DNA from 2 places in the Caballeronia sp. INML3B genome. Region 1 is predicted to be linked to the other one. Evidence: riboswitches for the same ligand, from Rfam matches in the RefSeq annotation. Region 1 holds a riboswitch; the other holds the start of a gene.
What was found. Region 1 has a riboswitch for glycine ahead of NCS58_RS29160 (D-amino acid dehydrogenase). Riboswitches for the same ligand answer to the same signal wherever they lie in the genome.

Region 1 (15,730 bases):
TCGTGGCGACGTTCCTGTCGCGGATATCGGTCAGCATTTCCGATGCATCCTTTTCCCGATGCGTCCAGGCCGACGCGTCATGGCGCATCTGGCTCGCGACGCCCGCGAGTGCCGCGGACTGCGACTGCGCGGTCCGTGACTCGTGGCGCCAATGCAGAAAGCTCACGCCCGCTACGAGCGCGGCCGCGATCAAACCATACGCGATATATCGGCCAACGCGTGACCGCAGCGAATTCCTTGCCGGTTTCATCAATCTTTCCCAATGGGGCCGAATGAGCGGCACCCTTCAATCTATCGTCGGAGGAAATGGCCTCGGGACGTGTCTCTTTCATTTCTCGGTGGTGGGATGCCCGCCGCGTATGTCTTGTGCACAAGATGGCGAGGCGATCGACCTTGATCCGCAGATCGTCAACCATGCGAGCATGGCCCTTTTATCGGGAAGTGCTCCGCTGGAATGGTGCCCAAATCGCATGACCATTCGATAACGCGGAACAGCGCGAGCGAGCGTCGAAACACGTCGTTTCAGCTTCTAGTCCCTTTTTTTAATTAACGGCAGGTGACGAGTGTTCTTGACGACCGTGTAAAAAGCGGATGATCCGCGCTCGCGGCGTGATGCAGGTTTGATGGCGTATGCAGGACGGAGCCAAGGATATCACGGGAAAAAACTCTGCTCCATCCGGTAAGGAATACTGCTTGCTTGGAGTGGTCCACTGTCCGCGACCATGGGGCGCGCGGCGGATACTGAACCGGAGGGACATAACATCATGTTGTATTACGCATTGGTCTTTTTCATCGTGGCGATCATCGCGCCGCCCTCGGGTTCGGCGGCATCGCGGCGGGCGCAGCGAGCATCGCGAAGATCCTTTTCTTCATATTCCTTGTCATATTCCTCGTGACGCTGGTGATGGGGCTCATGCGACGTTGACGGCCTCCTGACGAAGGCGTCGTGTTGCGGCTGGCCGGCACGACGCCTTCTCTTCCCGAATCAACTCGCGATACCGTCGCTCGCTTCATCGATCAACCTGAGCGACACGTTCGCATCGTCCATCTCGCCGATTGCAAGCAATGCAAAGCGCGCGAGAAACAGCGACGTCTTCGCTTCGCCGAGTTGCGTCATCGTCTTGCACAGGCGCGTGTAGACAGCGTCGAGTTGTGCATCGTTCATGATGTTCTCCATCGTTCAATCGGTTGATGCGCACAGCGCGCGTGCAATCGCCGCGTCGATATCGCCGGGTTGCGCATCGCGCCAGCGGCCGAGCACATGGCCATCGGGCCTGAGCACATACACCGCGCCGGGCCGGGCGTCGTATCGCTCGAAGATGCGTCCCGTGTGATCCCATGCATGCACGCCCTGCGTGCGCGGATGCAAATGCGCGCTCAACGGCACCGCCTTGAACGGCAATCCGCGCGAGCGCAACGCGTGCGCCAACGTCGCGAACGCGGCGGGCAGCATGCCATCGTCGGTAAAGCACAGCGCGGTGAAGCTCGGGCCGGCGAGATCGGTCAGATGCGCTTCGCGTCCGTGCCCGGCCTCGACGATCGTCACCGGATACTCGGTCAGCACCGCGCCGGGAACAGGACCCGATGCGAATGCATCGCGATCGACGACGTTCAAGGGCGAGGCCGCGTACGTGATCGCGGACGTCTGGCGCGGATTGATCAGCGAACGCACTTCGGGATGTTTCGCCGCGAGACTCAATACGGCCGTGCGCATGAGATCGAAGGCGAACGAAGGCGGTGCCATGAACTCAGTGCTCTTCGTGCCGTAGCTCAGATTCTCGTGCGTGGCGGCGACGCGTTCGTCGGAATAGCTGTCGAGCAGCGTATCGGAGGCAAGTCCCTTCACGACGAACGCGAGTTTCCACGCGATGTTGTCGGCATCGTCGATACCGGAGTTCGCGCCGCGCACGCCGAAGATCGGCACGAGATGCGCGGCATCGCCCGCGAACATCACGCGCCGGTGGCGATAGCGTTCGAGCGTCAACGCATTGGCCTTGTAGATCGTGATCCAGATCGGCGACCAGGCGCCCGTTTCGCCCATCATGTCGAGCAGGCTTTGCACGCGCGGCATGACGTTATCGGGCTTCACGGCTTCGTCGGCATCCTCGCCGTCGCGTAATTGATAGTCGATGCGCCATACGTTGTGGGGCTGTTGGTGCACGAGCACGGTCGAGCCCGGATTCGACGATGGGTCGAAGTACGCGAGCCGCTCTGTCGGCCGCTCGCTCTCCAGTTCGATATCGACGATCACATAACGCCCTTCGTAGCTCGTTCCTTCGAGCTGAAGACCGAGCGCTTCGCGTATCGTGCTGCGGCCGCCGTCGCTCGCGACGACCCAGCCGGTTTCGAGCGCGTAATCGCCTTCGGGTGTCGTGAGTTGCAGCGTCGCGCCATCGTCGCGCGCGTCGATCGATTTCACGCGCGTTTGCCAGCGAATATCGATGAGGTCGGCGCGCTTCTCGGCGGCATCGAGCAGAAACTGTTCGATGTGATACTGCGCGAGATTGACCATTGGCGGCAGCTTCTGGTTTTCGTCCTGCGGCATCGTGAAATGCAGCACTTCCGTGTCGCGATAGAAGCTTCGGCCGCCCGTCCACGGCAGGCCCGTTTTCAGAAAGCCGCCGAGCGCGCCCAGGCGTTCGATGATTTCCAGGCTGCGCCGCGAGATGCAGATCGCGCGGCTGCCGTGACAGACCGAATCGTCCGCTTCGATCAGCACCGAGCGCACGCCATGATTCGCGAGCCCGAGCGCGACCGCGAGTCCGACCGGACCGCCGCCGACGATCGTCACGTCATGACGCTTCACTTCGACGCCTTGTTCCAGCGCCGGAACGCGCGCCGCATACTTTTTCGCCGTGAACGGATACGGCTTGAATGGCTTGTTCATCGAGTGCTCCTTGCGTGTTCCTCAAACGGCTTGCGCTGCGTTTTGCCTGATCGGCAACATCATGACGATGACCGCGCCGATTGCGAGCAACACCGCCGAATAGATCAGCCCCGACGTGAAGCTGTGCGTCGCGTCCTTCAGCCAGCCGACAATCAGCGGATTGAGCGCCGAGCTGATGTTGCCCGTCGCATTGATGACCGCGATGCCGATGGCGCGCGCCCTGAAGCTCAGTGCGTGATCGGGCGTGGTCCAGAAGATCGACATCGCCGTGTATGAGCCCGCCGACGCGAGGCATACGCCAAGCATGCGCAGCGCGGGGTTCGTCGAGCATGCGGTGCAGAGCCAGCCCGCGGCGGAGAAGAGCATCGGCAGCATCAGGTGCCATTTGCGCTCCTGCTTGCGATCCGAGCGGCGGCCCCAGACGATCATCGCGACGATCGTGCAGACCTGCGGAATCGCCGCGAGGAGGCCGATCGTGCGATTGCTCGCATCGGCGCTGAAGCTCTTGACGATGAGCGGCGTCCATACGGCGACCATCGCGAGCGTGTTCACGAGGCAGAAGTACGCGATCGCGAATTTCACCACGGTCGGCGAAAGCAGTTCCGCCACGATGCTCGTGCCGCGTGCATGCTGCGCCGGAGCGCTCGCGTCGCCGGAATGGTCAGATGCGAGCGTGTCGGCAAGCGCGCGCTTTTCGTCGGTATCGAGCCAGCGCGCGTTGCCGGGGTTGTCGTCGAGATAGCGATAGACGACGAGGCCGAGCACTGCCGACGGCAAGCCTTCCAGCAGGAAGAGCCACTGCCAGCCCTTCAGGCCGAGCGTGCCGTCGAGCCCGAGAATGAAGCCTGAAAGCGCCGAGCCGACGGCCGCGGTCACGGGCATCGCGATCATGAAAAGCGCATTGGCGCGCGCACGGTATGCGCCGGGAAACCAGTACGTGAGATAAAGCAGGATGCCGGGCAGGAAACCCGCCTCCGTCACGCCGACCAGCACGCGCAATACATAGAGCGACGCGGGGCTCGTCGCGAACATCGTGGCCGTCGACGCGAGGCCCCACGCGACCATGATCGTGCCGATCCAGCGGCGCGCGCCGATACGCGCGAGCACGATGTTGCTCGGAATGCCGCACGCGATGTACGCGACATAGAAGAGCGTCGTCGCAAGGCCGAATTGCGTGCTGGTGAGGCCGAGGTCCTTCATCATCGTCAGGCCGGCGAAGCCGATGTTGATGCGGTCCAGAAACGAAAAGAAGAACAGCACGAAAAGGAACCACAGCAGATGCCGCGAAACTTTCGCGATGACGGGCGGCTCCTGCGTGTGCGGGTTCGATGTGCGTTGCGTCGCGTTTAATGCGCCGCTTGCGCTCGTGGTTTCCATGCTGTCGTCTCCGGTCGTGTCGCTCTGTCGGACATCTGATGCGTCGGAGTATGAAGCGCGCAATCGTGCCGCTTGTCCTCAATTTGGGTACAGCGCGAGGCCGTCAGCGGCCCGGGGAAAACACTTACGCAGGGGAATCGTCAGACCTTGCCCGGCCCGATGCACAGCGCGAACAGTTGCCGCTGGCTCGAAATGCCGAGCCTGCGGTATGCACGCTTCTGATATGTGACGACGCTCGTCGCCTTGATGCCCATCGCATCGCCGATTTCCTGCGCGGTGCGGCCTTCGAGCACGCCGGTCAGCACGTCGAGCTCGCGCTTCGACAACTCCGGGCACAGGCCGCGCACGCGCGCGAGCATCAGATGCGAGATCGGCATGTCGCGCTGCCCGCAGATCGCGTAATGATGTTTCGCCGCGTGCGCGATGAGCGGCGCCATCGCTTCGATCAACGCGATCTCGCGCGGATGGTAGTTGCCGAAGCGCGTGTCGCGATACAGGTTCACGGAGAGCCACAGATCCGCGCTCGGCTGCACGAGCAGCGACACGCGGTCCGACACGTTCGGCTGGTGATAGCACGCCGCGCGATACGCCTCGTGCGCGATGTCCTCGCTCGTCTGCCGATGCAGCACGAGCATGGAGCCGGGCTTGTCGTTGCGCGCCGAGGAAACGATCTTCTGATTGCCGTCGAGCGCGTAGAAATGGCACGCGTAGGTGTCGGCGACATCGCGCAGGAAACGCCCGCCGCGATGATCCGCCACCGACACCGTGCGCGGCCGGTTGCCGAATTCATACGCGAAGATCGTGCACTGCGAAATCGCGGCGACGTCGCCGAGCAGCTTCAGCACTTCGGCGGCGAGCGCGTTGGAATCCTCGCTGCCGATCGACGACACGAGCCCGGTCGCGCGGCTGAGATCGAGCTGCCCGTTCGATGAGACGCGGTCGAGTCGCCAGGAGCGCATGATGGGCTGAACGAGATACGTGTGGGTCCCGCTATTCTAAGCCCGCGCTCCCGCCCGCTAGCGCGCGATAGCCGAGCGCAGCGCCGCATTGCGGCGCACGATCCAGTTGAAGAGCGGCGTGGCCATCAGCGTGCTGAGCACGGCCATCAGCACGAGGATCGAAAACAGTCCGGGCAGGATCACGCCCGCCGCGAGTCCGATGTTGATGATGATCAGTTCCATCAAACCGCGCGCATTCATCAGCGCGCCGATCGCCATTGCGTCGCCGGAAGGCTCGCCATTGGCGCGCGCGGCCGCCCAGCATGCGATGCCCTTGCCGCCGAACGACGCGAGCAGGATGACGACGGCCGCAAGCATGATGGCCGGGTCCATCAGCATGTCGAGCCGCGTGTTGAGGCCCGAGTAGGTGAAGAACATCGGCAACAGAAACACGACGACGAAGGGCTGCAGCATGTCGCGCAGCTTTTCCGTCAGCGGGCCGCGCGGCAGCGCCACGCCGAGCAGGAAGCCGCCGAACACGGCATGGATGCCGATTGCGTCCATCGCGAATGCGCAGAGCGAGAACAGCACCATCACGGTGGCGAGCACGCTCGTGGGCAGCGGTGCGTGCGGATTCAATCCGGCCGCGAGCCGGCGCAGCAGCTTCCCGCCGGCGAAGATCATGAAGAGCGCGAAGGCCGCGCCGCCGCCGATCGCCGCGTAGGCGCCCATCCACGAGCCGCCGAAGCTCGCGAGCACGATCGCGAGGATGCACCACGCGGCGGCGTCGTCGAATGCGCCCGCGGTCAGCGCGAGCGTGCCGAGCGATGTGCCGGCAAGCCCCCGTTCGTGGATGATGCGCGCGAGCATCGGAAACGCGGTGATCGCGATCGCCGCGCCGAGGAAGAGCGACGCCTCGTAGAGCCGCACCTTCTCCGCGAAGAGACCGGGGATCGTGTGCAGCCACGGCGTGAGCGCGAACGCGAGCGCGAACGGCGCCACGATGCCGGCAAGCGACACGCTCATCGCGCTTCTTGCGCGGGCGCGGAAATGGTCCGCGCGAAACTCCGTGCCGACGAGGAACATGTAGAGCCCGACGCCGAGCTGCGCCGCGACGTAGAGCATGCCCATCGTCGGCTTGGGAAAGAGCGCCTGCTGCCAGTGCGGGAGAAGCATTCCGAAGAGCGACGGCCCGAGCAGCACGCCCGCGATCATTTCACCGACCACTTGCGGCTGGCCGACGCGCTGCGCAAGCCTGCCGACAAGCTGGCTCGCGAGCACGATCACCGCGGCCTGCGCGAAAAAGTAGACGGACAATTGGGAAGACGGCATTTTTGAGCTGCGAAAGAACGAACGACGGGAGTCTGACGGCGAGCGCGGCGGTCTGTCAACGTGACGGGGGCTTGCCACGTCAGTTTTGTACCGGTATTGTCAAAAAGTTCGACAACGCGCCACGGAAGAGCTCGTCCCCCGCGACGACGCCGACGGAGCAACCGCCCCGGAAACTCTCAGGCAAAAGGACCGTGCGCGCCGGAACATCTGGAGAGCGGCGCCTGAACGCGCCCACCGAAGGGGAGCCCCGGCTGCCGACGCGAATGTCGGGCGGCCCGCGGGCGAAACTCTCAGGTACATGGACAGATGGGGCATCGGTGCCGGCTGCGGCATGTGGCCAAAGCCGGCGATGCTCAATCAATCTGGATCATGTCATGTCACGAATCGCCATCATCGGCGCCGGGATCACCGGCGTCACGACCGCTTACGCCCTTGCGCAGCGCGGCTTTCGCGTCACCGTTCTCGAGCGTCATCGCTATGCGGCGATGGAAACGTCCTTCGCCAATGGCGGGCAACTCTCGGCGAGCAACGCCGAAGTGTGGAATAGCCGTTCCACCGTGCTGAAAGGGCTCAAGTGGATGTTCACGCGCGACGCGCCCCTCCTGATGAATCCGCGGCCGGGCTGGCACAAGTACAGCTGGATCGGCGAGTTCCTGCGTCAGATTCCGAACTATCGTGCGAATGCCGCCGAGACGGTGCGCCTTGCGATCGCGGCGCGCGAGCATCTGTTTCGCATCGCGCGGGACGAGAACATCGATTTCGATCTCGAACGGCGCGGCATTCTGCATTTCTACGCGACCCGCAAGGAGTTCGACGCCGCATCGAGGGTCAACGAAATCCTGCGCGATGCGGGCCTCGACCGTCACCCGGTCGCGCCGGAAGAGATCGCATCGATCGAACCGGCCTTGCGCGGCTCGTTTCATGGCGGCTTCTTCACGCCGTCGGATTCCACCGGCGACATCCACAAGTTCACGCGCGGACTCGCCGATGCATGCGCGCGGCACGGCGTCGAGTTCCGCTACGACACGTCGGTGACATCCATCGACGAACAGGCGGGGCGGCTCACGCTGACCGTCGAGCATGCGGGCGAGGCGCAGGCGCTCCAGTTCGATGGCATCGTGATCTGCGCGGGCGTGGGCAGCCGGGCGTTTGCATCGATGGCGGGCGATCATCTCAACGTCTATCCGGTCAAGGGCTATTCGATCACCGTCTGTCTCGACGATGCGAAGAGCCGCGATCGCGCGCCGTGGGTCAGCCTGCTCGACGACCGCGCGAAAATCGTCACGAGCCGGCTCGGCGCGGACCGTTTCCGCGTCGCGGGCACGGCGGAGCTGAACGGCTTCAATCGCGATATCCGCGCGGACCGCATCGCGCCGCTCGTCGAATGGACGCGGCGTCATTTCCCCGATGTGTCGACCGCGCGCGTGATTCCGTGGAGCGGCCTGCGCCCGATGTTGCCCGGCATGCTGCCGAAAGTCGGGCAGGGCAGGCGTCCGGGCGTGTTCTATAACACCGGGCACGGGCATCTCGGCTGGACCTTGTCGGCCGCGACGGCGGAGATCGTTGCGGAGGCGGTGTTGCAGCGTTTGCCTTCGAAGCGCGTGCACGTTGGCGCGTCGTCGCGGGTGAGGATGGATACGCCGGCGTGATATCGTCGGCGCACTGTTCACTGTCCGAAGGAGCGCGAAATGGCCGAACTCGTCAATTGCCTTTGGTTCGACGGTAATGCCCGTGAAGCGGCGGAGTTCTACGCCGCCACCTTTCCCGATAGCCGCGTCGGCGCGGGCCATGCGTCCGCGAAGCCGGGCGTGGGGCAGGGGCCGGAGTTGACCGTCGAGTTCACCGTGCTCGGCCAGCGCTTCCTCGGACTGAACGGCGGCCCGAACTTCAAGCCGAACGAAGCGGTGAGCTTCATGGTGCATACCGGCAGCGCGGAAGAGACCGATCGCTACTGGAACGCGATCGTCGGCAATGGGGGCGAGGAAAGTCGGTGCGGCTGGTGCAAGGATCGCTGGGGTTTTTCATGGCAGATCACGCCGAAGCGGATGCTCGAGATTTTCAGCGGCCCCGATCGCGAAGCCGCGCGACGCGCGATGGACGCGATGATGACGATGAAGAAGATCGATATCGCCGCGATCGAGCGCGCGGCGGCGGGCGCGCATCGTTGACGCTACGTCCAGGGCGTGCTTGGAGCTTTTGTTAATCGGGCTTTCGCCGGGATCCGGCAAAACCTACAGCGAACGCTCGATAGCCTTGCCGAGCAAATCAATCCCGAGATCGATCTCTTCCTCGCTCACGGTAAGCGGCGGCGCGATACGAAACACCCCGCCCATGCCAGGCAACTGCACGATGTTCATGCTCAACCCGAGCTTCATGCACTCGCGCGTGATCTTCGCGCCGAGTCCATCGGCGGGCTCCTTCGTGCGGCGATCCCTGACGATCTCCACACCCAGCAGCAGACCGCGTCCGCGCACATCGCCGATGCAGTCGAAGCGCTCCATCAGATCGAGCAGCCCGCGTCTGAGCCGCGCGCTCATCACGTTCGCGCGCGCGACGAGCCCATCGCGCTCGACCACGTCCAGCACGCGCAAGCCGACGGCAGCCGGCAGCGGATCGGACACGTGCGTCGTGTAAAACAGATAGCCGAGTTCGTGCGCTCTTTCTTCGATCGCCGCCGAAGTGATGGTGGCCGCGAGCGGCAAACCCGCGCCCAGCGTTTTCGATAGTGTGAGGATGTCGGGCGTGACGCCGTCGCGCTGGCACGCGAACATCGTGCCCGTGCGGCCGATGCCGGTTTGCGCTTCATCGAGAATCAGCAGCATGCCGCGCGCCTCGCACTTGCGCTTCAGCGCCGCCATGTAGCCTTCCGGCAATTCGATGATGCCGCCCGAGCTCAGGATCGGCTCCGCAATGAACGCCGCGAGATTGCCGCTCGACTGACGATCGACGAGATCGAACGCGTAGTCGAGTTCCGCGAGCCAGTCGTAGTGACCGTTGCGCTCGAAGCGCGGGCGATACGGAAACGGCGCGGGAATCGCAAACGAGCCGACCGCCGCCGGACCGACGCCCTTGCGCCCGGCGCTGTACGTGGCCGACGCGGCATGGCCCGTCATGCCGTGCCACGACTGCGCGAAGCCGACGATTTCGTACCGCCCCGTGACGAGCTTCGCCATGCGGATCGCCGCCTCGTTCGACTCCGCGCCCGTGCTGAGCAGAAGCGCGCGATCGAGCCCGGCGGGCGTGATATCGGCGAGACGCGTCGCGAGATCGACCACGGGACGCGACAGCATCCCGCTGAAGAGATGGTCCAGCTTGCCCGCATATTCGCTGATCACCGACACGATTTCAGGGTGACTGTGCCCCAGCACGGCACTCATCTGTCCCGACGTGAAATCGAGGATCGCGCGGCCGTCGGCGTCGTAGACGAAGCTGCCCTGGGCGCGCTCGATGATCATCGGCTCGAATGTGCCGCCGTAGCGGATGAGGTGCTGTCTGGCGTTCTGCCAAAAAATTGCGTCGTCGTTCCGGGACACCTTGCTTCTCCTCTCGAAAGGTGAAGGGAATTTGCAGTGTAGTCGGCGCTCTGGTTTTATAGAATCGAATAGTTCTAATGCAAGATAGAAGAGGCGCTAATACCTTGAGTCTTTCGCTCGAGATCGAATTGCTGCGATCGTTTGCCGTCATCGCGGAAGTGCGGGCGCTGAGCCGCGCGGCGGAGCGGATCGGCCGGACGCAGTCCGCGCTCAGTCAGCAGATGAAGCGGCTGGAAGAGATCGTCGATCAGCCGCTCTTTCAGCGCACTGGCCGAGGCGTCGTGTTGACGAATCCCGGCGAGCGTCTGCTCGTTCACGCGCAGCGCATCCTGCGGCTGCACGACGAGGCGATGGCCGATTTATGCGGCAAGGGGCTGTCGGGCAGCATCCGTTTCGGCTGTCCGGACGACTACGCCGCCGTTTTTCTGCCGGCCTTGTTGCGGCAGTTTTCGAGCCAGCATCCCCATGCGCTGGTGGAAGTCGTGTGCGGCCCGACGCCCCGGCTCGCCGAGCAGTTGAAGAAGCGGGCGCTCGATCTCGCGATGCTCTCGCTGCCCGAAGACAGCCCCGGCGACGACGTGATCCGGCGCGAGCAGCTTGTCTGGATCGGCTGTCCGGGCATGGATTCGGCGCACTACGACCCGTTGCCGCTCGCGCTCTCCGATCCGGATACGCTCGATCACATTGCCGCGTGTGAGGCGTTGCAGCGCACGGGCAAGGCGTATCGCATCGCGTACGCGAGCAGCAGCCTCGCGGGTCTCACCGCGCTCGTGCGCTCCGGGCAGGCCTTCGCGGTCATCACGCAGACGGCGGTGCCCGCGGACCTCTGCGTGCTGAATGCCGACCCCGGCCTGCCTGCGTTGCCGGGCGTGGGCATATCGCTGAAGTTCGCGCGGGACCGGCCTTCGCTGCTGACGGCGGCATTTGCGGACCACATCCGGCTCACGCTGCCGTTGCTTTGATGAGATTGATTCGATTCGGCGAAGTAGGCCGAGAATCGCCCGCTTTCCGGCGCTTGGCGATTTGCTGACGCGCGCTACGATGCTTTCCATCCCCTCCAGCTCTTTTCCCTCCAGGGAGTGAGCGACTTCGCGTCGTGCGGATTCCGTCCGCACGACGTTTTTCTTTTGCGGCGGAAGATTGCGCGCGCGGGCTACACTAGCCGCTCACTTTCCGCTCACTTTCCGCGCCCTGAACGCCATGCCATCTCGCGACCACGACAGCGCCGACGACTCGCAAGACCCGGCGCTGCTGCGGCGCCTCTTGCGCGCCAAGGACCGCATGGATGCGTCGTCGCATGAAGACTGGCCGGTCAGGCGCCTCGCCGAAGTCAGCGGCGTTTCCGAAGCGCATTTCGCGCGCTCGTTCAAGCGGGCGTTCGGGATTCCGCCGCATCGCTATCTGCTGACGCGGCGCATCGAGCAGGCCGTCACGCTGTTGCGCGACACCGATCTTTCCGTCACGGACATCGCCTTCGTCACCGGGTGGGAGAGCCTCGGCACCTTCGGCCGCATCTTTCGCGATATCACCGGTCACAGTCCGGGCGCGATGCGCATCGAATCCCGCGCAGACGTTCCCGCGCTCGAGCGCGTGCCCGCCTGCGTGCTGAAGGCGGCGCAGCGCCCCGATCTCACGATCGCAGTTTTGGAGAAGCGGCGGCGCGGGGCGAACGGTACAGTGCGGCCATCTTCAACGAAGGAGGTCGCATGAACCAGGGCATCAGCGTGGTGGGCATCTATGTCGACGATCAGGACGAAGCGCTCGCGTTCTACGTCGACAAGCTCGGATTCCGCGTTCAAACCGACGTGCGCAACGGCACGTACCGATGGCTCACCGTGCAGCATCCGGATCAACCGTCGTTTCAGCTCGGCCTGTTCGCGCCCGGCCCGCCCATTCACGACGACGCCACCGCGCTCACTTTGCGCGCGATGGTCGCGAAGGGCGCGATGCCGCCGCTCGTGCTGTCCGTCGCGGATTGCCGCGCCACCTACGAGCGGTTGAAGGCGAGCGGCGTGGAGTTCACGCAGGAGCCGGTCGATCGCTTCGGCAGCGTCGATGCAGGATTCCGCGATCCCGCCGGCAACGGCTGGAAGGTGATCCAGGCGCCGCGCTGATCGGGACATGATCTGTCCGTGCTTGCGGAGAAGATGAAGTCTGTTCATACAACGTTTAGAACATGACCGACTTGCACCTTCAACCGCAACGAACCGGCACGGCTGACTCGTACGATCCGCCTCGCGACACGCCGGCGCTCGTGCTGGCCTGGATCAGGCGTGCCCGCGAATCGCAAATTCGTCACTACACGATGGCCGACAGGCTGACAGGCTGCGGCAGACGGCTCGGCCTCGGTGTCATCGGCATCACGGCGGCGACGGGCACGTCGGCGTTCCTGTCGCTCGTCGCGACGGCGATGTCGCCGGATGTGCGCGTCGTGATCGGCATGACGAGTCTCAGCGCGGCCGTGCTCGCCTCATTGCAGACGTTCCTGCGCTACAGCGAGCGGGCCGAACTCCATCGGCGTGCGGGTGCGCAGTACGGCGCGGTGCGGCGGCGTCTCGAGGCGATCCATGCAGCGGACCCTTGTATGCACGATGTCCGCGTGATCGATGCAGTGCGCGACGAACTCGACCATATCGCGCAGACCGCGCCGCATTTGCCGCGCACGCTGGCGAGTGGCGGGGCGATGGAGGCGAAGGGGTAAGCTCGGTCAGCCGCGGTATCTCGATTAGAGCTTGAATGGTCAGTACATTGAAATTTTTGCGCCGGCGCTACCGTTTGTCTTCCTCAACGCACCGTCGCGCGAAACGCAGAACGCGCGAAATCACTCGGCTTCTCGCGCTCGTCGCCCATTTGAATGCATAGCCGGACGCATCTTCCAAAGTGCCTTATTCACCTGAAGATTGAACGCATCCAATGCGTTTGTTTGTTCTTCCGAAACGTTGCCCGGTGTGCTACGGTGATTCGTATGTATTACTTGCGACCGGGCGATCGCTGATTGTCGATCGGCCTTCCGAACTGATTCGGATGGAGTGTGACAATGGACCAGCGGGCAGGCTGCTCGTCGCTATATCTCGTCATCTGCCCCCGATGTGAAAGCCTTTCATCCGTAGAAGAAAGCGTATGCCCGTTCTGCGGCGCGGACAGGCACGGGGCGGTACTGACGAAGGGCGCGGAGACGTCGCTGCGGGCTGTCGAAGCGGCGCGCGGCGTGACGCGCCATTTTCAGGCGCAAGACGAAGTGGCGCGCGTGCGATGGACCGTGCGTCCGCGTCGGCGCGAACCGCGTTTGTCCGCGCCCGCGAGCGCGTCCGCCAGCGCGGCGGCCGTGATGGAACCGCATCGCGCATCGAATTCGATACTGGCTACGGTCGCAATGGGCGGCATCGTGATTGGGGCGTGTTTCCTGATACGCGCTTATTTCGACCAGCATTCTTCGATGCCACGCGCAGGGACACTCCCAGTCGCGGTGGTCGGCAGCGTTGGGCAGGCAGCGCCGAAAGCCGACGTGCCGCCGCAGCGAATCGTCGAGGCGCCGTCTCGCGCTTCGACGAATCCTCCAGTCGAAACGGCTTCACCCTTGATTGCGGTTGCCGCATCCAGCGATGATCACACTCGCGAGGCCGTCGTGAGCGAACGACCGGTCGCGGCCAAACCTTCGGCGACCCGTGTGCAGCACTCGAGCAAAGCCGCGCCCAAGACTGTTTCCAAGCCCGTGTCCAAGGTCGCCTCCAAACCCGCCGCCGCGTGTGCGCATAAGACCGGTCGTGCGTGTACGGAGCAACCGCAACGCCGCGTCGCTAGCGCGGAGCCGAAGCATCGGCAGGCGAACAAATCGCCGAATCCTCCCCCGGTTGCACGAGCGAAAACAGGGACAAAGGAATTTCAAAAGGTCGCGGCCATTCCATCACCGGTGAAACCGGCCATGACCGCCGACGGAAGCTGGAAGCCGGGCAAAGCGAAGAATTGAGCGGAAGGCGAATCGCCGGATAAAAACTTCCGGCCAGGCGGGGGCGAGACTGGAAAGGAGAATGCGCTTCGCGCGAGACGCGAAGCGCGTGTGGGTTCTTTAATTGGCAGGCTGCCAGTGATCATCGACGGTCTTGTCCGTCACACGCACGGTCGCGACCAGCGGCGAATACCCGCGCAGCTTGATTTCATCGACGGCAAGCCGCTCCGAGCGATAAACCTGCGGCGTGATCTTCGTGCCGTCGTGGAATTCGAGCGTGTAGCCATCGATTGGTCCCCACTGGCCCTTCGGCATCGGTTCGATATAGACATTCTGCATTGCGTTACTCCCGCGTGATTGGAAAGCACTGGGCGGTTCGCATCGGCGAACGTCACCTCTTGTAAGAGGTTATCGAAGAAACGACGGCGGCCGGTTGCCTTGCGGGGTGACGGCAGCAATATAAAAATGCAGGAGAATCAATGCGTTAAGCGCGAACTCTCATGATGAGAAAGCCCATCCTCCGATGTGCAACCCGCGCCGTGCTGCCATGCAGCGTGGATTTTCGGGCAACGGACCTCAATTCCGCATCGTGAAAATTTCACGGCGATAGTTGGTCGAATGCGCGGCCGAGTCCGCCAGCACGGGCGCGAAACGAAACCCGTTGCGCCCCTTGCGTTTGGCCTCGTACATCGCGCGATCCGCGTCGCCGAGAATCGCGTCGGCGGAAGTGTCGAAGCCGCCGGCGCACATCGCGATGCCCACGCTCGTCCCGAGTCGCGCCTCGGCGTAGCCGAGCTCGAAAGGCCGGCCGATCGCGCGGCAGATGTCCTGCGCGATGCGGCTGCACGCGCTCGTCGATGAAATGCCTCGCGCGAGCAGCACGAACTCGTCTCCGGCGAGGCGGCAGACGAGATCGCCCGCGCGCGTGGTCTTCTTCAGACGCGCGGCCACTTGTCTCAGGAGGGCGTCGCCTGCATCGTGTCCGTGCTGATCGTTGACGCTCTTGAAGCCGTCGAGGTCCATGAAGAAGAGCGCGAAGGGCACGTCGTCGTCGCGGGCCGCTTCGATGCAAAGGGCGAGTTGCTCTGCAAGGGCGCGGCGGTTGGGCAGGCCCGTCAGTACGTCCAGCATCACTTCCGAGCGCATCTGGTTCTCGCGCCGCTTCGTCTCGGTGATGTCCTGCGACATGATGTAGAAGCCGCCGACATCATCGCGCTGAAATTCGGGGATATACGTCGCGTTCCAGATCCGCCCCGGCGCACCTTCGTAGACGATGTCCTCGTGCGTCACGCGTTCGCCCGCGAGAGCGCGGCGGAAGAACGGCAGGCAGCGCCCGAACGCCGTCGCGCCGATCGTGTCGCGAATGCGCTTGCCGCGCAACGCGGCCGGCTCGATGCCGAACACCTCGCGATACACCTGATTGTTGAAGCGATAGCGCAGGTCGGCATCGACATGGGCGATCAGCACCGGCAGGTTGTCCGTGATCGTCTGCAACGCGACGCGGCTGCTGGTGAGTTCGCAAGTGCGTTCGAGCACGCGGCGTTCGAGCTCCTGCCGGTAGTCGCGCAACATCTGTTCGCTGTGCTTGCGGCTCGTGATGTCGTGCATCACGCTCACGAAGTGCAGCGGCGCGCCGCGATCGTCGCGAATCAGCGCGACGGAAAGCTCGATCCACACGAGTTCGCCGTCGCGGCGTCGATAGCGCTTTTCGAGCGTA
Region 2 (15,730 bases), on a different contig from region 1:
TGTCGATCGTGATCGTGTCGAAGAACGTGTCGTTGGCGATCGCATAGCCGAGCTTCTTCACGCCGGCCGCAAAAATGGACGCCACGCGGTTCACGCGCAACGCGATCGTCTTCAGGCCGCGCGGGCCATGATAGACGGCATACATGCTGGCCATGATCGCGAGCAGCGCTTGCGCCGTGCAGACGTTCGACGTCGCCTTTTCGCGGCGAATGTGCTGTTCACGCGTTTGCAGCGCGAGGCGCAGCGCGGAATTGCCTTGCGCATCGACGGTCACGCCGACGAGACGCCCCGGCATCTGGCGCTTGAATTCGTCGCGCACGGCCATGTACGCCGCATGCGGCCCGCCGAAGCCGACCGGCACGCCGAAACGCTGCGTATTGCCGATTGCGACATCCGCGCCCCATTCGCCCGGCGGCGTGATGAGCGTCAGCGCGAGCAGATCCGCCGCCGCGACGACATGGCCGCCCGCCGCGTGGATTGCTTCCGCGAGCGCGCGATAGTCGCGCACATCGCCATTCGCGCCGGGGTATTGCAGCAGCACGCCGAACGCGTTCGCGCTCGCAGCATCCGCGGCCGGGCCGACCTTCACTTCGATGCCCGCGGGCTTCGCGCGCGTCTTCACCACTTCGATGGTCTGCGGCAGCACGTCATCGGCGACGTAGAACACGTTCGATTTCGGCTTGCCGACGCGTTGCAGCAGCGTCATCGCTTCGGCTGCGGCCGTTGCTTCGTCGAGCAGCGAGGCGTTCGCCATCGCAAGGCCGGTCAGGTCCATCACCATCTGCTGGAAATTGAGCAGCGCTTCCAGACGGCCTTGCGAAATCTCCGGCTGATACGGCGTGTAAGCCGTGTACCACGCCGGATTTTCGAGCACGTTGCGCAGGATCACCGCCGGCGTGTGCGTGCCGTAATAACCCTGGCCGATGTAGGTTCGAAACACCAGATTCTCGTCCGCCAGCCGGCGCAGCGACGCGAGCGCTTCCGCTTCGCTCTTCGGCTGCGTGAACGCGCCGAGCGGCAGCGTTTCCTTGCGGCGGATCGATTCAGGAATCACCGCGTCGATGAAGGCCGCACGCGACGCGAAACCGAGCGCTTCGAGCATCGCGCGCTGGTCCGCTTCATCGGGGCCGATGTGCCGCTCGGCGAATGCGTCGTGGCATTCGAGCGCGGCGAGTGACAGGGAAGTGCGGTTCATCAGGCGATCCGGGTGTTCGAGCTTCATGTGAGTTCCTGCGATGCGGCTCACCGTTGAGCCGCAATCGTCATTGAGATGAGTTATTCGCCGATCGACTTGCCGTAGCCTTCGGCGTCGAGCAGCTTGTCCAGGCCGGCGTCGCCCGCCGGCTTGATCTTGAAGAGCCAGCTTTCGTACGGCGCGCCGTTCACCTGATCGGGCGCCGACGTGAGCGCGTCGTTCGATGCGACGATTTCGCCCGAGACCGGCGCGTAGATGTCCGATGCCGCTTTCACCGATTCGATGACGGCGATCGCATCGCCCGCGGTCACGGTCTTGCCCGCCGCGGGCAGCTCGACGAAGACGATGTCACCGAGCGCTTCCTGCGCGTGATCGGTGATGCCGACGGTCAGCGTGCCATCGGATTCGGTGCGGACCCATTCGTGCGATTCGGTGTATTTCAGATCGGCCGGGATGCTCATTGGATGCTCCTTGCGTGTGCTTTCGTGAGGTTCTTGATTCGAGGAAACGGGCGCGACGGCGTTACGACAGCTCGACGAGAACCTTGCCGTTGCGCACGAACGGAAGTTTTACCACGCGCGCCGGAAGTTGCTTGTCGCGGATGACGACCTGCACCGTGTCTCCGACGGCGACAGCCGCCGGCACGCGCGCGAAGGCGATGGATTCCTGCATCGACGGCGAAAAGGTGCCGCTCGTGATCTCGCCGTCGCCGTGCGGCGTGACGACTTTCTGATGGGCGCGCAGCACGCCGCCCGCCTTGCCGTTTTCCTTGATCAGCACGAGCCCGACGAAATTGGCCTTGGAGCCGTGCGCCTCGAGCGCGCTGCGGCCAACGAAATCGCGCTGCGTTTTCAGATCCACGGTCCATGCGAGGCCGGCGTCGAGCGGCGAAACCGTCTCGTCCATGTCCTGACCGTACAGGTTCATGCCGGCTTCGAGACGCAGCGTGTCGCGCGCACCGAGGCCGGCGGGCTTCACGCCCACGGCGGCGAGCGCGTTCCACAACGCTTCGACTTGTGTCGCCGGAACGACGATCTCGAAGCCGTCCTCGCCGGTATAGCCGGTGCGCGCGAGCATCAACTCGCCATATTGCGTCGACGGGAAAACGGCCGCGTTGAATGGCTTGATGTCCTGAGTTTGCGCGCGCGTGTCCGGCAGCACTTGCCAGGTCTTTTCGCGCGCGGTCGGGCCCTGAACGGCGATGATCGCGAGATCGCGGCGCGGCGTGATGGAAAGATTGAATTCGCCTTCGGCATTCAACTGGCCGAACCAGGCGATGTCCTTTTCCGCCGTCCCCGCGTTCACGACCACGCGGAAACTCGTTTCGGAAAAGTAGTAGACGATCAGATCGTCGATCACGCCGCCGTTGCCGTTGAGCAGGCACGAGTAGAGCGCACGGCCGGGCGTCGTGAGCTTGTCGACGTTATTGGCGATGGCGTACCTGAAGAATTCGCGGACGGCGTCGCCCTCGAAATCGACGACGCGCATGTGCGACACGTCGAACATGCCGGCGTCGGTGCGCACGGCGCGATGCTCGTCGATCTGCGAACCGTAGTTGACGGGCATGTCCCAGCCGCCGAAATCGACCATGCGCGCGTTGAGCGCGAGGTGGGCGGCGTGCAGGGGCGTGTGTTGAAGTTCGGTCATCGGGGCCTCGGTTCGCGAAACAAAAAGGCCACGCCGCGCACATTTCGCTCGGCCGATGCCTCTTCGTGCTGCCGAAAGCAGCGCGCAAGGCTCATGCCCCGTAGCGGATGCGATGCGTGACCCCTCTGTCCTCGGTACCTGAGAGATTGCGCGAACCGTGCACGGTCGTGCTGCGGTTCATCGCGCGCCCCTTCGGTGGGCAACTGGCTTCATGAGGAAGCCGCTGCCGCTCTCCAGAGTGCGAGGAAACGAATTCCTCGACGCCGTCGGTCCTTTTGCCTGAGAGTTTGCGGGTATGCCCCTTCGGCGGCGCGGTCTTCGCTGCATGAACGAAACCACGCGCTCTCCCGACGCGTGCGGCAGAATTTACGCGACCGAATAGGGCTTGTCAAACGGATTCGGGCGCGTTCGATGGACACCGAACACGTCCGCTGAACGATGTTCAGGCGAGTTGCCGAAACGGCACGCGCCGCCCTTCCCGGTCACTCTGAATCGCCAGTTCGATGATCGTCATCGTATCGACCGCGTCCTGCGGCGAAATGGGAAACGGCTTGCCGTCCTGAATCGACGCCGCCAGCGCGCGATAAAACTCGATATACGCGCCGTCCTTCGTGGCGAATTCATGACGCAGGTCGAGATCGCCATCGACTTCGCGCAGCACGCCCGGCGGATTCTTCGCAAACTCCGGATTGCCGGGCCGCATGCCGGAACGCAACTGGTCTTCCTGCGTATCGAGCCCGTTTTTCACATAGCTGCCCCGCGTGCCGTGGATCGCGAAACGTGGCGGTTCCAGCGCCGCGAGCGCGCTGGCGTGCAGGATCACTTCCTTGTCGTCGTAGCCGAGCACGAGATGCACGTAATCCGGCGCGTGCGCGTGATCGCGATGCGCCTTGACGAACGCCGTCACCGTCTGCGGCGCGCCGAAGAGCGTCAGCGCCTGATCGATCAGATGCGGCCCCAGATCGAACAGCAGGCCGCCGCCGCGCTCCGCTTCCTCGCGCCAGCGCTGCGGCACTTTCGGGCGAAAACGGTCGAAATGCGATTCGTAATGCGTGATGCGCCCAAGCCGTCCGCTTTCGACGAGCGCGCGCACCGTCATGAAATCGCCGTCCCAGCGGCGGTTGTGAAACGGCGCGAAAAGCAGCCCCTTCTGTTTCGCGAGATCGGCGAGCGTGCGGGCGTCGCGCGCGGAAAGCGTGACCGGCTTGTCGACGACCACATGCTTGCCCGCCGACAACGCGCGATGCGCGAGATCGAAGTGCGTGTCGTTCGGCGTCGCCACGACGACACATTCGAGCCCGTCGACGGCGAGCAGCGCCTCGAAGTCCGCGACGATCCGCGCGTTCGGATAATCCGCCGTCGCGCGTTCGGCCTGGCTCGTCGCGATGGCCGTCACTTCCGCCCGGCCGCAGTGCTCGATGACGGGTGCGTGAAATGTCGCGCCGGCGAGGCCGTAGCCCATCACGCCGACTTTCAGTGCTGTGCTCATGCGGGCATCGTCCTGTCGTAAATTCGATCGGATATTGTGGCACGAACGAGGGCCGGAACCGCGCCGCCGCTATCGTGTTAACATCGCGCTCTCCTCCGCGCGCGGGTTTCAGCAAGCGCGCCCCAAACTCCAGAAGCCCAATACGATGTCCGCTGGTCTCAACGCCGCGCAAAGCGAAGCCGTGCGCTATCTCGATGGTCCCTGTCTCGTGCTCGCCGGCGCGGGCAGCGGCAAGACGCGCGTGATCACACAGAAGATCGCGCATCTGATCGAAGGACGCGGCTTCGAGCCGAAGCACATCGCCGCGCTCACGTTCACGAACAAGGCGGCGCTCGAAATGCGCGAGCGCACCGCGAAGCTGCTCGAAGGCAAGACGCTCACGACGCCCGGCAAGGAAGGCCGCAAGATTCCCGTCAATCAATTGACGATCTGCACCTTCCACTCGCTCGGCGTGCAGATCATGCGGCAGGAAGCGGAGCACGTCGGGCTGAAGCCGCAGTTCTCGATCATGGATTCGGACGACTGTTTCGGCATGGTCCAGGAACAACTCGGCACGACCGACAAGGGTCTGATCCGCAAGATCCAGTCGATCATCTCGCTGTGGAAGAACGCGATGGTGTCGCCGGATCAGGCGTCCGTGCTCGCGAGCAACGACGACGAGCACCAGGCGGCGATCGTGTATCGCAGCTATGCGGCGACGCTGCACGCGTATCAGGCGCTCGATTTCGACGATCTGATCCTGCGTCCCGCGCAGCTTTTCGCCGAGAACGAGCAGGTGCGCGACAAGTGGCAGAACCGCCTGCGTTATCTGCTGATCGACGAGTATCAGGACACCAACGCCTGTCAGTACGAATTGCTGAAGCAGCTCGCCGGCCCGCGCGCGGCGTTCACGGCGGTCGGCGACGACGATCAGGCCATCTACGGCTGGCGCGGCGCAACGCTCGAAAACCTCGCGCAGCTCGGCAAGGATTTTCCGAAGCTGCACGTCGTCAAGCTGGAGCAGAACTATCGCTCGACGGTGCGCATCCTGACGGCGGCGAACAATGTCATCGCGAACAATCCGAAGCTGTTCGAAAAGAAACTGTGGTCCGAGCACGGCATGGGCGACACGATCACCGTCACCGGCTGCAACGACGAGGAGCACGAGGCGGAATCCGTCGTGTTCCGGCTCTCGGCGCACAAGTTCGAGCGGCGCACGCAGTTCCGCGACTACGCGATTCTTTATCGCGGCAATTTTCAGGCGCGCATCTTCGAGCAAGTGCTGCGGCGCGAGCGCATTCCTTATGTGCTGTCGGGCGGGCAGTCGTTTTTCGACAAGGCGGAGATCAAGGATCTCATCGCGTATCTGCGCCTGATCGCCAATCCCGACGACGATCCCGCGTTCATTCGCGCGATCACGACTCCGCGGCGAGGCGTCGGCAATACCACGCTCGAAGCGCTCGGCGCGTTCGCGGGCGCGGCGAAGGTGTCGCTCTTCGAGGCGGTGTTCATGGGCGGCATCGAGGCGCGTCTGTCTGCGCGGCAGGTCGAGCCGCTACGCACCTTCTGCGAATGGATTCGCCGGCTGTCGGACCGGGCGGCGCGCGATCCCGCGACCGAAGTGCTCGACGACATGATGGAAGCCATCCACTACGAGTCGTATCTCTACGATGCGTACGACGAGCGCCAGGCGCAGTCGAAATGGCAGAACGTGCTCGAGTTTCTCGAATGGCTCAAGCGCAAGGGCACGAAGCCCGAAGCCGCGCCGGGAACGGAGCAGACAGGCTACGACACCGCCGACGGGTTCGCCGATGAAGGCAAGAACCTGCTCGGCCTGATCCAGACCGTCGCGCTGATGTCGATGCTCGAAGGCAAGGAGGAAGATCCGGATGCGGTGCGGTTGTCGACGGTGCATGCGTCGAAGGGACTGGAGTATCCGCACGTGTTTCTGGTGGGCGTCGAAGAAGGGATCATGCCGCATCGCGGCAGCTCGGACGACGACGCGCCCATCGACGATTCGCGCATCGAGGAAGAGCGCCGGCTGATGTATGTCGCGATCACGCGCGCGCAGCGCAGTCTGCATCTGAACTGGTGCAAGAAGAGAAAGCGCGCGCGGGAGACGGTGGTGTGCGAGCCCTCGCGCTTCATCCCCGAGATGCTGCTCGACGATGCGCCGCCACCGACCGCCGAGGAAAAGCCGCTGTCGCCGAAGGATCGTATGGCGATGCTCAAGGCGATGCTGCAGAAACCTTGATGCCTTCTTCGTGCTCCAAACAAAAAACCCTGCGCCGCAAGACGCAGGGTTTTTCTCATTGCACTCGGGAAGGTTACTTCGCCGCGTTCACCATGTAATCGACGGCCGCCTTCACGTCCGCATCCGGCGCGTTCGATCCGCCCTTCGGCGGCATCGCGCCTTTGCCGTGCAGCGCGTAGTTATAGACGGTGTCCATCGGCTCCTTCAGGCGCGGCGCCCATGCGGCCTTGTCGCCGAACTTCGGCGCGTTGAGCACGCCGGCCGCGTGACACGCCTGGCAGACTTGCTCGTAGAGTGCCTTGCCGGCCTGCGCGGCATCCGCGCTTTGACCGCCGGCCGCCGGCGCCGCCGATGCAGCCTGCGGCACCGATGCCAGCGCCGCGACGGCTGCCGCCGCCTGCGCGTTCTCATTCGCGCTCGCTCCCGCCGGAGCCGCCGCGCCCGAAGCCGCTGCCGCACCTGATGCGCCCGCGCTCGCCGCTGCGCCCGACGCGGGTTGCGCCGGTTCGGCCAGTTTGCCGCCGCTGCCGTTCGCCATATAGACAACCGCGCGCGCAATTTCGAAGTCGCTGTAATCGTCGGGGCTGGCGCCGCCGCGTGCGGGCATCGCGCCCTTGCCGTTGAGCGCGTTGTGCAGGAGCGTGTCGTAGCCTTCGCCGATGCGCGGGGCCCACGCGCCGGCATCGCCGAACTTCGGTGCGCCAGCGGTGCCCGCTGCGTGACAGGCCGAGCAGACGGCCTTGAAAACTTCTTCGCCGGTCTTGTAGACGCGCGGTGCGTTGGCATCGCGGATATCGACCTGCGCGGCGGGCGCGATGCGCTCCTTCACCGACTGCTCGATGTCCGTGCCCGCGCCGGTACGCGTCGAGTTGTTCACATACACCGCGAGCAGAATGATGATGGCGACCGGGATGCCGAATCCCGCGATGACCGCGGCGATGAGTTGGCCGGGTGTCTTGATCGGGGCTCCGTGGGGTGCTTCGCTCATGCTTGTCTCGTCTCCCGTTTTTTGGTGTGAGTCGGTTCAGTGACAGCGTGACAGCTACCGCATTGCGCTTGCGCGGGCCTTGGGGAAAGGCACGGTCGATTATAGACGGAACGCTTAACTGTCGGCGCGAGGTGGCCGGGGCGGCGGTGCGGGCGTTTACCCGAATCGTGTGATGCTTCGCGCGATGCGTCCAGGCCCGTGCGATGGACGAAGTCATGGAAAACAGGTATTCTCTCGGATTCGCATGGGCCTTGTAGGCGCCTTTTGTTTTCGGGCGCTCCCTCACGCAAGGCCTTTCTCCGATGCGCCCGTAGCTCAATGGATAGAGTACTGCCCTCCGAAGGCAGGGGTTGCTGGTTCGATCCCAGCCGGGCGCGCCAATGAATTCCCCCTCGATCCGGTTGTCGTTCGTTGGTTGTTTCTGTCCGCGATTCCGCCGGCCCGGCTGAACTAGCGCTCGCCGGAAAACGCTCCCGATTCGCCCACCATCGTCCCCCACCCAAACCCCATCCCCGCCAACCACCTCCGATACGCCACCGCCATCCGATCACACCGCTGATGCAGCTCCGCATCGAGATCGAGCGGCAGACGCCGAGGCCATTGCGACTCGACGATCGGCGTGTCCTGCATCAGGATCTCCATATTGAAGTCGTAGAGCGCCTGATCGGAATGCGTCGTGTCGTCCTCATGAATCGACACGAGCCACGCGCGCGTCTCCGTCTGCGTCACCGGCGACGCCGCCAGCATGATATGCAGCGCGCCCTGCCCGCCCGATGCCATTTTCGTGAGACTCGCGATCAACGGCCGCTTGACGCGATACACATAGTCGATCATCGCGCCGCCGCCCTGCCCCGGAATCCCCGCGGGCTGCCAGTATCGACACTGCCGCGCTTCGAGTCCGCCATCTGAAGTCCGCACGACTTCATAGTCCGGCACTTCCGTATGCGTCTCTTCGCCCAGAATCCCCACATGCACGAACGAAAAGTGCGCCATATCGAGAAAATTCTCGACGACGCGCGGCGCCGACGACCTCACAGTCTGCGGCGCGAGATTGATGCGCCGCCCCCCGGGAATCGCGGCTTCGGGAAAGAAATCGAGCGCGTAAGCCGCTTCGCTCAAGCACATCCACACGACGCCGTACTTCTCCTCGCTGACGAAGGTCGTCGCGCAGGCACGCTTCGAAGGACGCAGCGACGGATTCGACGGAATGTGCAGACACTGCCCTTCGATGTCGTAACGCCAGCCGTGATAAGGGCACACGATCTGATCGCGCATCACATGTCCGAGCGACAACTGCGCGCCCCGATGCGGACAGTAATCGCGCCACACATGCGCCGCGCCGACACTGTCACGCCACACGACGATCCGCTCATCGGCGACGACGAACCCGCGCGCACCGCCTTCGGGAACGTCTTCGCTATTGCAAACCGGCAGCCATTCGCCAGCCAGAGAAAGAGATTCGTCGCGCATCACAGTGAATCAGAAATAGAAGTCCGAAAGCCGTTATTACACGAAACACAGCGTCTTCACAAAACGTTGCAAAATAGCGGATCGCTCGCTCGGCGCAATTCGATGCCACTCCATCCAGCCGATGCCACGCGACGGGGCCGCAGTACATGACAGCAAGATAAAAGAAAGAAATCACCATCCAGGGGTTCAGTATGGAGCAGGCGCATCAACCGGCACGCCGGACTTATGCCTTCGCATGGTCCGAACACCGGAATCCCGAACGCGAGCAGGCCACGCTGCGGGTCTGGATGGGAGCGGCGGTTCTTCTGGCCTACGGCGTCTTCGCCTGGCTACGCCCTTCATACGATGCACTGCTGGTTGCACGCCTCGTCGCGCTCTATGTGTCTTACGGCGCGGTGACGCTCCTGATCGTGAGCCGCATGAGTTCGCCTTCGGAGAAGCGTCTCACCGTCACGACCATCGCCGATCAAACCCTGCTCGGGCTCGCGCTCGCGGCGGGCGGTGCGATCGCGCTGCCGCTCATCTGGGTGATGTTCTGGTTTCTGATCGGCTCGGGATGCCGATACGGCAAGCGCACGCTCGCCGTGTCGTGCGCGACGGCGCTCATCATCGTGATCGCGCTCGGTATCTGGCAGCCGTGGTGGCGCGCCAATCTTCCCGCCGCGATCGGGCTGGGCTTGAGCGTGCTGGGCGCATCGGTGTATTTGAGCGTGCTCGTCGATCGGCTCGGCAACGCGAATCGCGATCTCGCACGTCAGGCATCGACCGATCCGCTCACCGGTCTGTCCAACCGATACGCGCTCGAGCGGGTCGTCGATCGCGCGATGAGCACGCGCGATGCCGATGGCGACCACGCCGCCGCGCTCCTCCTCATCGACCTCGACGGCTTCAAGGAAGTGAACGATACCTACGGTCACGCCGTCGGCGACATGCTGCTGCAAGCCTTCGCGCAATCGCTCGCGAAGCGCATGCGCAAGACGGACACGATCGCGCGTCTGGGCGGCGACGAGTTCGTCGTGCTCGCGCATCAGGTACGCGATCGCGCGGCGGTGCTGTCGGTGGCCGACAGCATTCACTCGGTGCTCGGCGCGATGACCTCGGTGCAGGAGCGGCCGGTGTCGGTATCGGCGAGCATCGGCGCGTGTCTGCTTTCCAGCGCGACGGCCGCGCAACAATCCGGCATCACCGCCGTGCTGCGCGCCGCCGACCGCGCGATGTATCGCGCAAAAAGTCTCGGCGAAGGGAAAACCGTCTTCGCCGAAACGCGCGACTTCGAAGCGAATTGATCGACGTGCCCGCATGCAGGCGGGCACCCCGGCTCAAGGCCGGATCACGCCTCGACGCTCGTCCACGCCTGCTCGCGCAGCTTCGTGCGCAGACGCGCGACCGCCTGGCTGTGCAACTGGCACACACGCGATTCGCTGACTTCCATCACCGCGCCGATTTCGCGCAGGTTCAGACCGCGTTCGTAGTAGAGGCTCATCAGCAGCTTCTCGCGCTCGGGCAGCTTGTCGATCGCTTCGATCAACGCACCGCGCAGGCTGTCGTCGAGCAGCGCCGAAAGCGGGTCCGAGCGATCGACGCAATAGCGGTCGAGGAACGGCTCGTCGTCGGCGGAGCGGTCGAAGTCTTCGTAGTAGATCAGCTGGCTGCCGTGCAGATCCTGGAGCATCGACTGATATTCGTCGAGCGGCATGTTCATGTGCTCGGCGATCTCCGTCTCGCTCGCGGAGCGGCCGAGGTTCTGCTCGACCTTGTGCACCGCCGATTCCACTTCGCGCGACGTCTTGCGCATGCTGCGCGGCAGCCAGTCGTTCGCGCGCAGCTCGTCGAGCATCGCGCCGCGAATGCGCTGGCTCGCGTAGGTTTCGAATTGCGCGCCCTGATCTTCCTTGTAGCGGCTCGCCGCGTCCATGAGTCCGATCATGCCGGCCTGGATGAGATCGTCGAGATCGACGCTCGCCGGCATCTTGGCGACGAGCTGAAGCCCCAGTCGGCGAACGAGCGGCGCATATTTCGTCAGGACGTCCGACTGTGAGAGTTTGCCTTGGGCGTTATACATCTTGGTCACCTATCTTGATCACATCGACGCCGTGCTGGTCATTGCAAAGTCGTGAAGCGCGGCCACACGATGCGCCGCCTCCCGCCCGCCCTGTTCAGAGTCGCCAACCGGAATTCGCGCGTCTGGCTGACCGTTCGCCGCGCGCATGTACGGCGCGGGGCGCATCGGCCAGTGCAGGAGCTCCGCAGCGATCGCGCGGTAGTCGCGCGCCGCGGCCGTAGCCGGGAACGCTTCGACTGCGCAGCGTGAAAGCTCCTTCGCCCGAGCGACGCGCGCATCCTCGGACACATACCCTGCCTGCACGAGCGACACGGCCAGATACCGGCTCGCGACGCCCGACAGGTTGTCGAACGCGACCGCCGCGTCGGCCGGGTTCTGCACGTGATTGATGAGCACGCGGAACTGGCCGATCGCATGGGCGTAGTGCAGGCGCTTCATGCACGCATACGCCTCGGTGATCGCCGACGCGGCCACCCGCGTCACGATGAGAAAGTCATGCGCCTGCGCCGCGAGCGTCGACAGTGCGCCGTGACGGTCCAGTTGCGCGTCGATGAGAACGATGTCCGCCGGACCATCGAGCAATGCGCGGCACTGCGCGGCGTCGTGACTGATGCGCTCGTGGCGCGGCGCGGCGATCTGCGAGAAGCCGAACGGCGTGCGCTCGACGACATCGGCGAGCGCGCGGCGGCCCGACATCACAGCGGCGAGCGCGCCTGCATCGGAGAGGCCCAGCATGCGGCTCGCCGAGCCCGCGCCCCGATGCTCGTCGATGACGAGCACATCCTTGCCGTGCACGGACAGCGCCGCGCCGAGATTCACCACCGCCGACGTGCATCCGATGCCCGCCGGCCCGCCCGCCACCGCCACCACGCGCGAACCGGCGCGCGTGAGCAGCCGTCGCAGACCTTCCGCCTGGTCGAGCACGAACTTATCCAAAGTGCACCTCATGCAGTTCGGTCGTGGCGCGCGCGGACAGTGCGGAGAGCAGCGCCGGCACTTCTTCGTCCTGCGGCACGAACGGCGAGCCGTCGCGCGGAATGCAGAACGCGCTCTTGATGAGGAAACGCTTGGTCGCGACGTACAGGTTCTCCGGTACCTTCTGGCCGGTCGACACGTAATGCACCGGCAGCTTGTAGCGGATGACGGTATCGAGCACGCCGCCGAGATTCGTCGCTTCGTCGAGCTTGGTCAGGATGCAGCCCGCGAGCGGCGGCTGATCCGCCGCGCTCTTGTATGCCTGCACGACTTCGTTGAGCGTGTCGCCGTGGCTCGTCGCGTTGAGCAGCAGGATGCGCTGCACCGGATGGCCCGCGCCGCACAGCATCGCGATCTGGTCCGAGACCATGCGGTCGCGCTGGCTCATGCCGATCGTGTCGATCAGCACGATATGTTTGTTGCGCAGCTCGGAAAGCGCGAGCTGCAGGTCGGCGGCGTCCTTCACCGCGTGCACCGACACGCCGAGGATCTTGCCGAAGATGCGCAACTGCTCGTGCGCGCCGATCCGGTAGCTGTCGGTCGTGAGCAGCGCGACCTTGCTCGCGCCGAAGCGCATCACGCAGCGCGCCGCGAGCTTCGCCGTGGTCGTCGTCTTGCCGACGCCCGTCGGGCCCATCAGCGCGAACACGCCGCCGCGCTCCATCAGCGCGTCTTCGCTATCCATCACCGGGATATTCGATTCGAGCACCTGCTGCACCCATTCGAGCGCGCCTTCCACGTTTTCCATTTCCGGCATGTTCTCCACCATCATGCGGACGAGCTGCGCGGAAAAACCGGCGGCGAAAAGACGCTTGGTCAGCAGGCCCCCGGTCGGGTTGCGGCGCTGGCGCTCGCCCCACAGCAGACCGGAGAACTGCTCTTCCATCATCGTGCGCATCGACGAAAGCTCGTTCATCACCGTTTCGTTGACGACTTGCTCCATGCGCGCGCGGATCGCTTCGGTCACGACGGCCGCCGCGTTCGCCGGCAGACCTTCGAAGGCGCCTTCGGGCGCGGCCGTCGCGGTGCTTGCCGCCGGTGCGTCGGCGTGCGGCGCGCTCGCGTTGATCTTCTGCGCGGCACGGCGTGCGGCGACCTGCGCGGCCTCGCGTGCCCAGTCAGGCGTTTCGACCTTCGATTGAGCGCGCGTCTGACCGGCGGCCTCGACGCGGCTCGTTTGAGCCTGCGCCTGCGCTTGCTGGCGAATCGCGTACTTGCCGGCTTCCGGCATCTTGTCGGCGCGCGTCTCATGCGCGGCGACCGGCACCGGCACGCCCATGCCGCGTGCGATCGCGGCGGACGCCGTCAGCGGACGGTTCGACGGCATCGTCGCCTGCTGCGCGATGCGCTTCGCGTGCTCGATCAGCCACGGGTTCGATTCGGCCATCGTGCGCGGCGCTTCTTCGCCGGACGTCGCGTCGTGTTCGTGCGCGAACTCGTCTTCATCGTCGGCGTCGGTGTTCGCGCCGAAGACCGACGAGAACACGTCGCCGCTCGCGTAGGGATTCGCGGCGGATTGTTTTGCCGGCATCGCGGCCGCCGCAGCCGCCAGTGCGGCGCGCGGCGTGCTCGTCGAACGCACTGCCTGTTCCTTCGCGGCCGGCGAGATCGACGCGATATCGCTGTCCGCGACGCCGACGATCTCGACGGAGCCGTCATCCAGCGTTCGATTCGACAACACCACGGCATCGGGGCCGAGCGCTTCACGAACCTGGCGCAATGCGTCGCGGCTGTTCGCGCCAATGAATTTACGAATATTCAAACTTGCCCCCGATGAGGTGTAACTGCGATCTTTAGCAAGCGGACCCACTTGGCTCATTGCCGTGTCCGCTTTTCAGTGAGGCCATTATTGCGAACTTCACCCTTCGTCCATCGCTGGATAAAGGGTGAGAAAAAGGGGTATTTCGGCTGATGGAAATGCGGCGCCGGGCGCGCGAAGGTTGCGCGCGCCGGAAAAAGATTCCGCTTTGCTTCTGTCCGAACGCTCGCCCGACGGCGTAAGCTTTAGGGCAGTTCGCTCACCGTCCGGCTCGCCTGTACGAGCGTCCGGACACTCACAGGAGACTTCTTCGCATGGCGTCCGCTGTCCCCTCCGCGCAGTCCGTTTTTCCCGAAAGTCAAACCACCGGCGCGCGTCTCGTCGTCGATGCGCTCGTGCATCACGGCGTCGAGCGCGTGTTCTGCGTGCCCGGCGAGAGCTTTCTCGCCGTGCTCGATTCCCTGCACGACGAGACCTCGCACATTCAGACGATCGTCTGCCGCCACGAGGCGGGCGCGGCGAACATGGCCGAGGCGGTCGGCAAGCTGACGGGCAAGCCGGGCGTCGCGATCGTCACGCGCGGGCCGGGCGCGACGCACGCGTCGATCGGCGTGCACACCGCGTTTCAGGATTCGACGCCGATGATCCTGCTCATCGGCCAATGCGCGCGGGAACACATGGACCGCGAGGCGTTTCAGGAAATCGACTATCGCCGGATGTTCGGGCAGATGGCGAAATGGGTCGCGCAGATCGACGATCCGCGCCGCGTGCCGGAATACATGAGCCACGCGTTCCACACCGCGACGTCGGGCCGTCCGGGGCCGGTCGTGCTCGCGCTGCCGGAAGACATGCTGACGGAAACGGTCGCAGCCGTGCCGCCGGCGCCGCGTTATCAGCGCGTGGCGGCATCGCCGTCGGCGGCGCAAATCGAGCGGTTGCGCGAGTTGCTTGCCCAGGCGAAGAAGCCGTTCGTGATCGCGGGCGGCAGCGGCTGGACGCTCGAGGCGACGCAGGACTTCGCACGCTTCGTCGAGCAATGGCAGTTGCCGGTGGGCTGCGCATTCCGCTATCAGGACACGCTCTCGAACGAGCATCCGAACTATGCCGGCGATGTCGGCCTCGGCATCAATCCGGCACTCGCCGCGCGCGTGCGCGATGCCGACGTGCTCTTCGTGCTCGGCCCGCGCATGGGCGAATCGACGACGGGCGGCTACACACTGCTCGACATCCCGAAGACGAAGCAGACGCTCATTCACGTGCATCAGGGCGCGGAGGAGCTCGGGCGCGTCTACAGCGCCGATCTTCCGATCGTCTCGGGCATGCCGGAAATCGCGTCGATGCTCGCGGCGCTGACGCCGCCCGCGAACATCGCGTGGCATGGCGAGGCCGAAGCCGCGCACGCCGCGTATCTCGAATGGCGCAAGCCGCGCCCGATGCTTGGCGATGTCCAGCTCGGCGAAATCATGCGCCAGCTCGCCGAAACGATTCCCGCCGATTCGATCCTCACGAACGGCGCGGGAAATTACGCGACGTGGCTGCATCGGCACTATTCATATCGGCATTTCCGGTCGCAGTGCGCGCCGACGAGCGGGGCGATGGGTTACGGCGTGCCCGCCGCGATCGCCGCGAAGTCGCTGTATCCGGAACGCACGGTGATCGCGTTCGCAGGCGACGGCTGCTTCATGATGTCGAGTCATGAAATCGCCACAGCGATGCAATATGAATTGCCGGTGATTTTCATCGTCGTGAACAACGCGCAGTACGGAACGATCCGCATGCATCAGGAGCGGCATTATCCGAATCGCGTGCATGGGACGGGGCTCACGAATCCGGACTTCGCCGCGTATGCGCGCGCGTTCGGCGCGCATGGGGAACTCGTCGAAACGACGGACCAGTTCATGCCGGCATTCGA

Region 2: linked by a shared signal. The riboswitch ahead of gcvT (glycine cleavage system aminomethyltransferase GcvT) and the one ahead of NCS58_RS29160 (D-amino acid dehydrogenase) in region 1 are both predicted to bind glycine.

Annotation. Positions count from the first base shown of each region.
Region 1 is NZ_JALQDI010000073.1:21,544-37,273, forward strand. Features, by position in the region: gene NCS58_RS29125 (AAA family ATPase) at 1-250, opposite strand, end outside; partial or broken gene NCS58_RS29130 (DUF1328 family protein) at 765-925, shown strand; gene NCS58_RS29135 (hypothetical protein) at 986-1,165, opposite strand; gene NCS58_RS29140 (FAD-dependent oxidoreductase) at 1,181-2,887, opposite strand; gene NCS58_RS29145 (MFS transporter) at 2,909-4,264, opposite strand; gene NCS58_RS29150 (LuxR C-terminal-related transcriptional regulator) at 4,405-5,223, opposite strand; gene NCS58_RS29155 (cation:proton antiporter) at 5,281-6,534, opposite strand; glycine riboswitch at 6,655-6,728, shown strand; glycine riboswitch at 6,739-6,843, shown strand; gene NCS58_RS29160 (D-amino acid dehydrogenase) at 6,909-8,183, shown strand; gene NCS58_RS29165 (VOC family protein) at 8,223-8,702, shown strand; gene NCS58_RS29170 (aspartate aminotransferase family protein) at 8,766-10,067, opposite strand; gene NCS58_RS29175 (LysR family transcriptional regulator) at 10,145-11,029, shown strand; gene NCS58_RS29180 (helix-turn-helix domain-containing protein) at 11,268-11,777, shown strand; gene NCS58_RS29185 (VOC family protein) at 11,774-12,181, shown strand; gene NCS58_RS29190 (SLATT domain-containing protein) at 12,244-12,768, shown strand; gene NCS58_RS29195 (hypothetical protein) at 13,396-14,034, shown strand; gene NCS58_RS29200 (hypothetical protein) at 14,134-14,352, opposite strand; gene NCS58_RS29205 (diguanylate cyclase domain-containing protein) at 14,590-15,730, opposite strand, start outside.
Region 2 is NZ_JALQDI010000001.1:30,557-46,286, forward strand. Features, by position in the region: gene gcvP (aminomethyl-transferring glycine dehydrogenase) at 1-1,222, opposite strand, end outside; gene gcvH (glycine cleavage system protein GcvH) at 1,276-1,656, opposite strand; gene gcvT (glycine cleavage system aminomethyltransferase GcvT) at 1,718-2,842, opposite strand; glycine riboswitch at 2,958-3,089, opposite strand; glycine riboswitch at 3,100-3,202, opposite strand; gene NCS58_RS00155 (oxidoreductase) at 3,285-4,331, opposite strand; gene NCS58_RS00160 (UvrD-helicase domain-containing protein) at 4,477-6,564, shown strand; gene NCS58_RS00165 (cytochrome c5 family protein) at 6,638-7,552, opposite strand; tRNA gene NCS58_RS00170 (tRNA-Arg) at 7,857-7,932, shown strand; gene NCS58_RS00175 (aromatic ring-hydroxylating dioxygenase subunit alpha) at 8,003-9,022, opposite strand; gene NCS58_RS00180 (GGDEF domain-containing protein) at 9,214-10,308, shown strand; gene NCS58_RS00185 (RNA polymerase sigma factor FliA) at 10,353-11,084, opposite strand; gene NCS58_RS00190 (MinD/ParA family protein) at 11,103-12,020, opposite strand; gene flhF (flagellar biosynthesis protein FlhF) at 12,013-13,821, opposite strand; gene NCS58_RS00200 (thiamine pyrophosphate-binding protein) at 14,133-15,730, shown strand, end outside.